Regions from separate parts of the Paenarthrobacter sp. AT5 genome, predicted to be linked through region 1. Evidence: riboswitches for the same ligand, from Rfam matches in the RefSeq annotation. Region 1 holds a riboswitch; each other region holds the start of a gene.
What was found. A riboswitch is a leader RNA that binds a small molecule or an ion and turns the genes downstream of it on or off. The one in region 1 is predicted to bind glycine.
Positions count from the first base shown of each region.

Region 2: another riboswitch for glycine. It lies ahead of cycA (D-serine/D-alanine/glycine transporter); the one in region 1 lies ahead of gcvP (aminomethyl-transferring glycine dehydrogenase).
Region 3: another riboswitch for glycine. It lies ahead of gcvP (aminomethyl-transferring glycine dehydrogenase); the one in region 1 lies ahead of gcvP (aminomethyl-transferring glycine dehydrogenase).

Region 1 covers NZ_CP136441.1:938,814-942,991, reverse strand. The annotation lists gene gcvP (aminomethyl-transferring glycine dehydrogenase) at 1-2,181, opposite strand, end outside; glycine riboswitch at 2,359-2,457, opposite strand; gene RI444_RS04475 (TetR/AcrR family transcriptional regulator) at 2,550-3,089, opposite strand; gene RI444_RS04470 (MFS transporter) at 3,163-4,178, shown strand, end outside.
Region 2 covers NZ_CP136441.1:805,851-810,028, forward strand. The annotation lists gene RI444_RS03825 (FAD/NAD(P)-binding protein) at 1-1,282, shown strand, start outside; glycine riboswitch at 1,379-1,478, shown strand; gene cycA (D-serine/D-alanine/glycine transporter) at 1,633-3,099, shown strand; gene RI444_RS03835 (ExeM/NucH family extracellular endonuclease) at 3,170-4,178, opposite strand, start outside.
Region 3 covers NZ_CP136441.1:4,457,382-4,461,559, forward strand. The annotation lists gene gcvP (aminomethyl-transferring glycine dehydrogenase) at 1-1,531, opposite strand, end outside; glycine riboswitch at 1,681-1,780, opposite strand; gene RI444_RS20765 (AMP-binding protein) at 2,036-4,178, shown strand, end outside.

The DNA of each region.
Region 1 (4,178 bases):
GTTGCCGGGCATGAACGGGGCCAGGTGGGCCTTCGCGGCAACGGGGCCGACGCCGGGTCCGCCACCGCCGTGCGGGATGCAGAAGGTCTTGTGCAGGTTCAGGTGGGACACGTCGCCGCCGAACTTGCCCGGCTGCGCCAAACCGACCAGTGCATTGAGGTTTGCACCGTCGATGTAGACCTGGCCACCGGCTTCGTGGACAGCGTCGCAGACTTCCCGCACGTCGGCGTCGTAGACACCGTGGGTAGAGGGGTAGGTGATCATGATGGCCGAGAGAACTTCGCGGTTGGCCTCGATCTTGGCCTTGAGATCCTCGTGGTCGATGGTTCCGTCAGCTGCAGTGGCTACAACAACAACCTTCATGCCGGCGAGCACGGCGGACGCTGCGTTGGTGCCGTGTGCCGAGGCGGGGATGAGGCAGACGTTCCGCTGCTGGTCTCCGCGGGAGTGGTGGTAGCCGCGGATGGCGAGGAGCCCGGCCAGCTCGCCCTGGGACCCGGCGTTCGGCTGGATGGAGACCTGGTCGTAGCCCGTGATCTCGGTCAGCTGGGCTTCGAGGTCGGCGATGAGTTCACGCCAGCCCTCGGTCTGGGAATCAGGAGCGAAGGGGTGGATGGAGGCGAACTCGGGCCAGGAAATGGCTTCCATCTCCGCCGTGGCGTTCAGCTTCATGGTGCACGAACCCAGCGGAATCATGGTCCGGTCCAGCGCGAGGTCGCGATCGGAGAGCTTGCGGATGTAGCGCAGGAGCTGCGTTTCGGAGCGGTGGGTGTTGAACACGGGGTGCTGCAGGTACTCACTGGAGCGCTCAACGGAAGCCTCCAGCGCAAAGCCCTCTGCGGACTCAACCGCGGAGGCACCGAAAACTTCAAGGACACTGCCGACGATGTCAGTTGTTGTTGTCTCATCCACGGAGATACCCACGGTGTCCCCGTCGATTCCACGCAGGTTGATGCCACGCTCTTCGGCAGCAGCGACGAGCTCGGCGCCGCGGCCCGGAACGCGAACCGTGATGGTGTCGAAGAAGGACCCGTGCAGGACCTCGACGCCGGCAGCCTTCAGTGAGGCCGCAAGGGTGCGCGCGTGGTGGTGGGCGGTCTCGGCGATGGCCTTCAGGCCTTCGGGGCCGTGGTAGACGGCATACATCGAGGCGACGATGGCCAGGAGAGCCTGCGCCGTGCAGATGTTGGACGTGGCCTTTTCGCGGCGGATGTGCTGCTCGCGGGTCTGCAGCGCCAAGCGGTAGGCGGGGACACCGGCGTCGTCCTTGGAAACGCCCACCAGACGGCCGGGCATGGAACGCTCCAGCCCCTTCTGAACTGCCATGTAAGCGGCGTGCGGGCCGCCGAAGAACAGCGGAACACCCAGTCGCTGGGCGGAGCCGACGGCGATGTCCGCACCCTGTTCACCCGGAGGGGTGATGAGCGTGAGGGAAAGAAGGTCGGCAGCAACCGTCACCAGCGCGCCCCGCTCTTTCGCCTCGGCGATGACGGCGGAGTGGTCGAAGACACGGCCGGAGACGCCGGGCTGCTGGAGGACGACGCCGTTGATGTCGCCGTCGGGCAGTCCCGCGGAGAGGTCCGCAACCTCCACCTCGAAGCCGAGCGCCTCAGCGCGGCCCTTCACGATCGCGATGGTCTGCGGCAGGCAGTCTGCGTCGAGGACGGTCTTGCCATCCTGGACGGCTTTGTTCTTGTTGGCACGGCGCATCATCAGCACGGCTTCAGCGACTGCGGTGGCTTCGTCAAGGAGCGAAGCATTGGCGATCGGCAGGCCAACGAGGTCCTGCACCATGGTCTGGAAGTTCAGCAGCGCTTCGAGGCGGCCCTGGGAAATTTCCGGCTGGTAGGGCGTGTAGGCGGTGTACCAGGCCGGCGACTCGAGAATGTTGCGGCGGATAACCGGCGGCGTGATGGTGTCGTAGTAGCCCTGGCCGATCATCTGGACAGCAGTCTTGTTCTTGGAAGCAAGCTTGCGGAGTTCAGCAAGGACCTCCACCTCGCTCAGCGCGTTCTGCAGCGTCAGGGCAACGTCCTGGCGGATGTCGTTGGGAACCGCGGTGTCCACGAGGGAATCCACGGAGTCGTAACCGACTGACTTGAGCATGGTGCCGATGTCGGCCTGGCGGCGGGCACCGATGTGCCGATCGACGAAGGCGGTGGAGGCTGAACTAACCGTCACGAAGGAACTCCATTAGTTGGGCGGCGCTTGGGTACGCCGCAGTGGCTCGGGTTCCTCCCCGCTCTGTATTGGACCTGAGAGTTTCCGCGGGTTGCCTGCGCAACGCCGCTTGCACCGTCGGTGAACACAACAATCGTCACCGCTGACGGCGGATTGCCTGCTGCTTTCCAGAGTTGCCTAGCCGCGGCGGTGCGTGGGCCTGAGAGATTCCTGGGGAGGATTTGCTCCTACGGCGCCTGCGTCACGTGCTTTGCAGGACTCTCCCGCCGCAGATCATAGGCTTATGCAGTTGTTCGCGGCCCGCTGCAAGGCGCACCACAATTGTTAATTGTCCTACGTGCCCGGCGTCGCGGCAAATAGGCGGAGCGCTACTTGCGCAGTCGCTCCAGAACCTCGAGAAGGATCCCGACGTCGGCCTCCCGCCCGGCGCTGCCGCCCGCCTGCCCGCCTTCGAACATGGCGTTGAAATAGAGTCCGTCACCCATGTAGCTGACGGCTTTGGCGACTTCCGGCCCAACGTCCTCGGCGAGCACGTCGAGCCAGCGTTGTTGGATGGCGGCAAACCTCCTCCGCGTCTCCTCGTGGGCTACCTCTGCCAAGCGGGTGGTCGCCACAAAAGCCCGGTCCATGGGCGTACCGGCCCACACTGAAGACCGGATGAAGTACGCAGCTGCGCCGTCCGGGGCCGCGATCATTTGTTCGGTGTCTTCCTCCGCCAATCGGTCGAGGCGTTCCAGCAAAGCGCTGATGAGGGCCTCCTTGTTGGGGAAGTGATAGAGGAGCCCTCCCTTGGAGACTCCGGCGCGCTTCGCGACGGCGTCGAGCGTTGCTGCCCGCTCCCCCACCTCGATCAGGAGCGCCTCGAAGGCATCCAGGACGGCATCCTTGGCAACTGGTTTTCGCGGCATGTGTCCATCATTCCCTAAACAGGCGTGTTGAGCTCTTTTGAAACTATACCGTCTGGACGGTACAGTAATATTCATGTTTTCGTCGTCCGCAACCAAAGCTCCCCGCACTTCCACCTGTCGCCTCCACGGCAGGACGGCAGCATGGCGCGACTGGACGGCCCTTGCCCTGCTCATGTTTCCGGTTCTCCTGGTGGCCGTGGACAACACCGCCCTCACCTTCGCTCTACCGGAGATCGCCCGCTCATTGGAAGTCGGGGGCATCCAGCTTCTGTGGATCGTTGACGCGTACCCGCTGGTCCTGGCTGCATTGCTGGTATCCATGGGCAACCTCGGCGACAGGATAGGACGACGGCGGCTGCTTCTGGCCGGCAGCACAGGCTTCGCTGCGGTGTCGGCTGCTACGGCGTTCGCGCCCTCGGCTGAATGGCTGATAGCCGGCCGCGCAGCCCTTGGAGTCTTCGGCGCCATGCTGATGCCCTCAACACTGTCCCTGATCAGGAACATCTTCACCGATCCGAACCGGCGCCGCCTCGCCATCGCCGTCTGGGCAGCCGGGTTCTCGGGCGGCGCAGCCCTCGGTCCCATCTTTGGGGGCTGGCTGGTGGAGCACTTCTGGTGGGGAGCTGTCTTCCTGGTGGCAGCGTTCCTGCTCCTGCCCCTGCTTGCGTTCGGCAGGATCCTCATTCCGGAGTCGAAGGACGCCAACCCTGGCCGGGTGGACGTACCAAGCATCGTCCTGTCCGTCCTCACCATGGCTCCGTTCGTCTACGGCATCAAGGAATTCGCCGTGCACGGCTTCGGGCCAACCGCGGCTTTCTTCATGCTCTTCGGCGCGGTACTGGGCGTGCTCTTCGTGCGGCGGCAGCAGCAGTTGGCCAGCCCCATGCTGGACGTGCGCCTCTTCAGCAACAAAGTGTTCAGCACGGCCATCGTCGCCAACGTGCTGTCCCTGTTCTCCATGACCGGGTTCATCTACTTCTTCGCCCAGCACCTGCAACTCATCGAAGGCCAGTCGCCCATGGAGGCCGGTATTGCCATGATCCCGGCCCTCTTGGCCACCATCGTGGCAGGGCTGGTAGTGGTGCCGCT
Region 2 (4,178 bases), 130 kb from region 1:
GTCCATAGTGCCGGACAACGAACCCGTGCTGGTCCGGGGAATGGGCCTGAACTTCTTCGACGTCATGGGGCAGCTGACCGAGGGCCGCGGCGGCAAATTCGTGGACGCCGTCGCCCCGGGTACCGGCGCCCTGGAGTACCGTGCTTCCGGGCGCGAACCGAAAATCATCGCAGCGTCCAGGCGAGGCACCCCGTACCGGGCCAAAGCCGGGCTGTCCGGCTACTACGCCACGAGCATCACCCTCCGCTACCTGACGGAAGCCGCCGTCGACCGCTTCCGGGCTGCGGGGATCCAGCCCGGCTTCGACCATGATCTGTGGCCGCTCCTGCACCGGGACGCGTTGTGGGCGTACTACGCAACGTTGGCACGGTCCCAACCGGCCGCGATCCGGGACTCGGCCCAATTCCTGGCCGACCTGGAGGACGCGCTGCAGCCGCATGCGCACGCAACGGGCAACTGGGAAACCGAAGTGGGGGCGCTGGTCGAAAAACACGTGGTGGCTTCGCGCCGGCTGAACCTTCGGGCGCTCGCCGCCCCGTTGGCGGGCCGGACCTTCGCCTCCCGCCGCGAGTTGGACAAGGCCATCACCGATTACCTGGATGATGATGCCCTGCGTTCGGAGCTCGGCGAAGCCGATCCTGTGAAGATGGCGATCGGCGCACTCCATACGGGCCGCGCGATCCTTAAGACCGTGGTGGCGGACGGTGGAATCACGGATGAGTCGTGGGTGGCGGAGCTGCGCGGCTGGTTCGAATCCTTCGTCGAGGGACTGGCCAGCGGGCCTCCCGCACTTCGTTCGGAGCAGCTGGCCGCCTTGGCGCGTGCCGGCGTCGTGAGTTTCGTGGGGCCGGACCCGAAATTCAGCGTGGACCGAAACGCCAAGGTCTTCCGCGCCTTTTCGCCCTGGGTGCGGGATGCGCCCGTGCAGGCGAGGACCCTGATTGAAGCGATGTCGCCCGCCAACCGGGTGGGTATCAACGTCTCCCCGTTGCTGGAACAGCTCATGGAGGACGGCCTGGTGCGAACCAAGATCATGATGAGCGTCGAGGGGACGCCGGTGCAGACCACCGGCCTGGATGTGGAACCACATCCTTACCGGCCCGTGGCCGCGAACGGCTCGGTAACCGAGGGTTTGTACGTGCTGGGCCTTCAGCTGTCGGCAACCCAGTGGGGGACCGCCATCGCTGCCGAGGCGAAACCGGCAACGGGCCAGGCCTACACCAGCGGACAGCGGACGCTGCGCGACGCCGACGAGATCGCGCGGAGCATCCTGGGGCTTTAACCCCTTTTATGACGACCGTGGATGCCGGGCGTTTGCAGCGGGTGCCCGCCCTTCGCTAGTGTGTGATCTGCGTCACCGGCTGGTGATGCGCGCTAGTGATCCGCGGCGGGAGAGTCCTGCCGGTACATCCCGTCAGGCGCCGTAGGAGCAAACCCTCCCCAGGAATCTCTCAGGCACCCTGTACCGCCGCGGCGAGGCAACTCTGGAAAGAAGCACGGTTCCCACCGGGCTCACCGAAGGTGCAAGCGTTCCTGTCTGCAGGCACGCGGAAACTCTCAGGTCAATGACAGAGCGGGGAGGAACCCGAATCATCGTGGCATTCCGGTGCCGCCTGAACAATGGAGTTCCTCATGACGATTCAGCGCCCGCCAACAGACAACAACCATGAGCCCCACCTCGAACGGCAACTCAGCAACCGCCACATCCAACTGATCGCCATTGGCGGTGCCATCGGAACCGGCCTGTTCATGGGCTCCGGGAAAACCATCTCCGCCGCCGGGCCCTCCGTCATTTTCGTCTACATGATCATCGGCTTCATGCTGTTCTTCGTCATGCGGGCCATGGGCGAGTTGCTGTTGAGCAACCTGAACTACAAGTCCTTCAGCGACTTCGCCGCAGACCTTCTGGGTCCGTGGGCGGGATTCTTCACTGGATGGACGTATTGGTTCTGCTGGGTTATCACGGGCATCGCGGACGTCATTGCGATAGCCGGCTACTCGGAAGAGCTGTGGCCGGGCTTGCCCCTTTGGATTCCCGGACTCATCACGATCGGCATCCTCCTGCTCTTGAACCTGGCAACCGTGAAGGCCTTCGGCGAGACGGAATTCTGGTTCGCCCTCATCAAGATCGTGGCCATTGCGGCGCTCATCATCGTGGGCCTGTTCATGATCTTCAGTGGCTTCCAGTCCGATGCCGGCCCTGCCAGCTTCACCAACCTCTGGTCCCATGGAGGCTTCTTCCCCAACGAATTCATGGGGTTCGTGGCCGGTTTCCAGATCGCAGTCTTCGCGTTCGTGGGTATTGAACTGGTGGGAACCACCGCTGCCGAAGCGAAGGATCCGGAGAAAAACCTTCCCAAGGCCATCAACTCCATTCCCATCCGTGTGCTGCTCTTCTACGTAGGCGCCCTCATCATCCTGATGTCCGTTACTCCGTGGACGCAGTTCGCGGCCGGCCACAGCCCTTTCATCGCCATGTTCTCGCTTGCCGGGCTTGGGGCCGCAGCCACGATCGTCAACCTCGTGGTGTTGAGCTCGGCGATGTCCTCCGCGAACTCCGGGATCTACTCCACGTCCCGCATGGTTTACGGCTTGGCGCAGGAAGGCGACGCGCCCGCAGTCTTCAGTGCGCTCTCCGGACGCAAAGTACCCCGCAACGCGCTGTTCCTTTCCTGCGTGCTGCTGCTCTCCGGCGTCGTCCTCATGTACGCCGGCCAGGACGTTGGCAAGGCCTTCGACATGGTCACCACGGTGTCGGCCGTGTGCTTCGTGTTCGTCTGGTCGATCATCCTGGCGAGCTACCTCGCCTTCCGGAAGCGTCGTCCGCAACTGCACGATGGCTCCGCGTTCAAGATGCCCGGCGGTGTTGTGATGGTTTGGGTGGTCTTCGCGTTCTTCGGGTTCATCATGTGGGCATTGACCACGCAGCCGGACACCCTCATGGCGCTGCTTGTCACGCCGGTGTGGTTCGTGGCGTTGGGCATCGCGTGGGCCATCCTGCGCCGCCGGCCGGCCCACGTGGCCCGGTTTGAAGCTTTCCGCGCGAGCCTGCAAGAGGACGCTGAACGGCTTCCCGAGCCTGAACCCGCACGCAAGTAGGACACAAAAAGCCAGGCCCCGCGACCACACGGACGCGGGGCCTGGCCCCTTCACTGCCAACCCGGGTTTGTCAGCCCCTCAGGCACCTCTGATATTCCAACCAGGCGATGGCGTAGCGGAGCCAGCCCGCAATGTCGTACCACTTGGATGGTTTGGCCGGTGCCGTGCATTGCGGCGGATTCGGGACGCTCTCCGCCACCGTGACCAGGACCTTGACCGTGGTGCCGGTTTCGACGGCGGTGAGCACCAGCGTCGCGGTACCGGCTGCTGCTGTGGCGGGAACCGTGACGTTGACGTTCGCGGCACCGGAGGTCACCGGAACATCGCCCAACTCCACGGTGGTGCCTGCGGCGTCGACGAACGAGGCCTTGAGGGTCTTGTTCGCCGGGCTGCCGATGGACGTCAGGTCCAGCTTGGAAACGGCCAGGCTCAGGGCATCTCCGGCCGTGACGTCGCTGGCTGTTGTGTTGGCAACAGCTACGGAACGGCGCGCGAAGTCGGGCGATACCGGGTTGTGCGCCTGGAGGTACTTGATCCACGCATCCCGGTCCACCAGCCCGGTGTCCTTGGTGTTGCTGCCTTCCTGGAAGACGCGGAAGTTGTCACCGCCGGTGGCTAGGAAGCTGAAGGTACCGATCCTGTACTGCTTGGCCGGATCGATCGGCGTACCGTCCACCCAGATCCCGGTGACGCGCTCACCTGTCGGGCGGGCGGCGTCGTAGGTGTAGTTGACGTTCTTGGACAAGCCCAACTGCTGGTACGGGCGGCTCGGTACCGTTCCGTCGGGGTTGGTCTGCCACTGCTGTTCCAGGAGCGTCTTGAATTGTGCGCCAGTAAGGGACGTCGTCCAGAGATTGTTGACGAACGGCAGCACCGCGTTCGCCTCGGCATAGGTGATGGTTCCGTCCGGGGCGTAGTACAGCTCGTTGCGGAGCCCGCCGGGATTAACGACGCCGATCTCCGCTGCACCCAGTTCCGGCGCCTTGAGCGTGTCCACCAGTGAGTCCGCCACGAGGTTGCCCAACGTGGACTCGCTCGCGCGGTCGTCCCGCTTGGGGGCGCCGCCTTCGGGGTCCGGC
Region 3 (4,178 bases), 1.2 Mb from region 1:
CCGCCGTGGCGTTCAGCTTCATGGTGCACGAACCCAGCGGGATCATGGTGCGGTCCAGCGCCAGGTCCCGGTCGGACAGCTTGCGGATATAGCGCAACAGCTGCGTCTCGGAACAGTGCGTGCTGAACACGGGGTGCTGCAGGAAGTCGGAGGTGCGGAGCACGTCCGAGGCCAGTTCGAACCCTGCCGCGTCCCCGACCGGACCAGCGCCGAAGGCGACGGCAACCGCGGAGAGGACCTCCGGCGTCGTGGTTTCATCAACGGAAACACCCACGGTGTCCTCGTCGATGCGGCGGAGGTTGATGCCACGTGCTTCGGCGGCACCGATCACCTTGCTTGCCTTGCCCGGGACGCGGACGGTGAGGGTGTCGAAGAACGAATCAGAGACGAGTTCGCGGCCGGCCTTCTGCAGTGCCGTGGCCAGAACGCGAGCGTGGCCGTGCACAGTCTCGGCGATCGCCTTGAGTCCGTCCGGACCGTGGTACACCGCGTACATCGAGGCAACGATCGCGAGCAGGGCCTGTGCCGTGCAGATGTTGGACGTGGCCTTTTCGCGGCGGATGTGCTGCTCGCGGGTCTGCAGGGCGAGGCGGTAGGCGGGAACGCCGGCGTTGTCCTTGGACACACCAACGATGCGGCCCGGGAGGGTGCGCTCCATGCCCTGGCGGACGGCCATGTAAGCGGCGTGCGGGCCACCGAAGAACAGCGGAACGCCGAAGCGCTGCGCGGTTCCGACGGCGATGTCCGCACCCTGCTCGCCCGGGGGCGTGATGAGGGTAAGCGCCAGCAGGTCGGCGGCAACGGTGACCAGTGCACCGCGCTCTTTCGCGGAAGCGATCACTGGGGCGTGGTTGAAAACCCGGCCCGAGACGCCGGGCTGCTGGAGGACGACGCCGTTGATGTCGCCGTCGGGCAGTCCTGCGGAGAGGTCCGCAACCTCCACCTCGAAGCCGAGCGCTTCTGCGCGGCCCTTCACGATCGCAATGGTCTGCGGGAAGAGATCGGCGTCCAGGACGGTCTTGCCGTCCTTCGCGGTCTTGTCCTTGTTGGCGCGGCGCATGAGCAGCACGGCCTCGGCCACGGCGGTGGCTTCGTCAAGGAGGGAAGCGTTGGCGATCGGAAGGCCAGTGAGGTCCTGGACCATGGTCTGGAAGTTCAGGAGTGCTTCGAGGCGGCCCTGGGAAATTTCGGGCTGGTACGGAGTGTAGGCGGTGTACCAGGCCGGGGACTCAAGGATGTTGCGGCGGATCACCGGGGGCGTGATGGTGTCGTAGTAGCCCTGGCCGATCATCTGGACGGCAGTCTTGTTTTTGGCCGCGAGCTTGCGGAGTTCGGCCAGGACCTGGGTCTCGCTGAGGGCCTTTTGCAGGGTCAGCGGCGAGGACTGGCGGATGGAATCGGGGACCGCAACGTCAACCAGGCCATCAACGGAGTCGTAGCCGATGGCCTTGAGCATGGTGTCGATATCAGCCTGGCGGCGGGCGCCGATATGCCGGTCCGCGAACGCGGTTGGGGAGGATTGAACAGTCAAGAGGAACTCCAGGATTCAGGCGCCCGCTGAGCGCCATGGTGAATATGGGTTCCTCCCCGCTCTGTATTGGACCTGAGAGATTCCGCGGACTTGGTTGTCCACTTGCACCGTCGGTGAGCCCGGTTGCCCGGACTGCTTTCCAGAGTTGCCTCGCCGCGGCGGTACATGGGCCTGAGAGATTCCTGGGGAGGATTTGCTCCTACGGCGCCTGACTGGATGTACCCGGCAGGACTCTCCCGCCGCAGATCAAAAGCGTGTGCGCCACCTCGGTGACACGCTTCACACCATAGCGGGTGATCGTGAAGAAAGGCAAGACGCGCAGGTCAGGGCGGTTGGGAAGTGCTAGAGCGTCCCCCGCAGGGCGGCGGGAAGTGATAGAGCGTCCGAAGGTCCGTTGCTCTATCACTTCCCCTCCCCTTTTCCGGGTTGCTCCAAGGCTTCACATTTCGGAACCGCGCGCAAATCCATTTGAGTTAGGTTAGGCATACCTTCTATCTTGCCTTGGTGAGTATTCAGCCGGATTTGGCCGGAGTCTCCTTTGCCGCCCATTTGGCATCGTTTGGAGACCGGCCCGCAGTACACCTCGGAACAGACACAGTGAGCTACGCCCAACTGGCCTGCCGAGTCCAGGAGATGGCGGCGTCGTTTGGCAGCGCCCGCCGCCTTGTCGCCCTCGAGGCCGACAACACTTTGTCGTCGTTGACGGTGTACCTGGCAGCCCTCTCGTCGGGCCATCCGCTGCTCATCCTTCCCTCCGGCGGAGGCCCTGCCGTTGAGTCGCTGCTGGCGGCTTACGAGCCGGATCTCATTGCGCGCTCCGTCGACGGTGGAATAACCCTTGAAGAACGCCGCTCCGGGAGCAAGCACGATCTCCATCCCGAACTCGCCCTGCTGCTGAGCACGTCGGGCTCAACCGGATCACCCAAACTGGTCCGCATCTCCGCAGCATCGGTGCAGGCGAATGCGCAGGCCATTGCGCAGTACCTGCATCTCCGTCCGGCGGACACGGCGGCCACCACGCTTCCCCTGTCCTACTGCTACGGCATGAGCGTCGTGAACAGCCACCTCCTGGTGGGTGCCTCAATTGCCCTCACGGATCTGTCCGTGGTTGATCCGTGCTTCTGGGAGCTGATGCGGTCGCGGTCTGTCACGTCTTTCGCCGCGGTTCCCTACACCTTTGACCTGCTCGAACGCGTGGGCTTCGAAACCATGGAGCTACCCAGCCTTCGGTACATCACCCAGGCGGGCGGACGCCTGGACCCTGCCCGCGTGCGCCGTTATGCGCAGCTCGGCCAGGAGCGCGGCTGGGACCTCTTTGTGATGTACGGCCAGACCGAAGCGACAGCACGGATGGCGTACCTCCCCCCGGATGAGGCGGCCGAGAACCCCCACGCCATAGGGGTCCCCATTCCCGGAGGATCCTTCCGGCTGGAGCCCGTGCCCGGCCTGGATGAGAGCGAGCTCGTCTACTCCGGGCCGAACGTCATGCTGGGTTACGCCGAGCAGCCATCGGACCTCGCCCGGGGACGGGACATCACCGAGCTCCGCACGGGCGACCTCGCACGCAGGGGGCCGGGAGGCTTGTACCAGATCGTCGGGCGGCGGAGTCGCTTCGTGAAGATCGTGGGGCTGCGCGTTGACCTGGGACGGGTCGAAAAGATCCTGGCCGACTACGGCGTCACGGCAGCAGTTGCCGGGTCCGACAGTGGCCTCGTGGCCGCCGTCGAAGGCAAGCATGAACTCTCCATTCTCGCGAAGACCGTGGCGCAGGACCTTGGCATACCCCGGGCGGCGTTGACCCTCTGCTCAGTCGACTCGATTCCACGGCTGGTCAACGGAAAAACGGATTACCCTGCCGTCCTCGCCTTGGCATCGCAGGAGCCGCAAAGGAACCCGGAGCTTCCATCCGCAAAAGCCTGCGATGACCCCAAGACCATTTTTGCCGATGTTCTTGAGCGGACCGACGTCAAGGAAACGGACACGTTCGTCTCATTGGGCGGCGATTCGCTCTCCTACGTAGCCGCGTCGGTCCGGCTGGAAAGTGCCTTGGGCTACCTTCCCGACGGGTGGCACCTGATGCCGGTGTGCGAACTGACTCCCAAAGAACCGGAAGCGAAGCCAGCAGGGCCCAACAAGGCGGGACCCAACCCACAGCCGGGGACGGCGCCGCAGCGTCGCAGGTTGATTGCCCGCATGGAGACCGGGATCGTCCTGCGGGCAGTGGCCATCATCTTCATCGTTTCCACCCATGTGGGCCTCTTCGACTGGGAAGGGACGGCCCACGTCCTGATAGCGGTGGCTGGATACAACTTTGCCCGGTTCCAACTGTCGGGCCCACGCCGGGAACGGCTCAAACGGCAACTGAAGGCGGTGGCACGGATCGCCCTGCCCAGCATGGCGGTGATCGGCGTGGCCTTCGCCACCACGGACGACTACGGTTGGCACAACATTTTCCTGCTCAACACGTTGGTGGGGCCCCAAGGCTGGACCGACATGTCGCGCTTCTGGTTCATTGAGATCCTGGTGCATATCCTGGTGGGCCTGGCGGCGCTGCTGGCCATCCCCGCCCTGGACAGGGCACAGCGCAGGTGGCCGTGGCTGCTTCCACTCAGCCTCGCAGCGATTGACCTGCTCCAACGCTTCGACG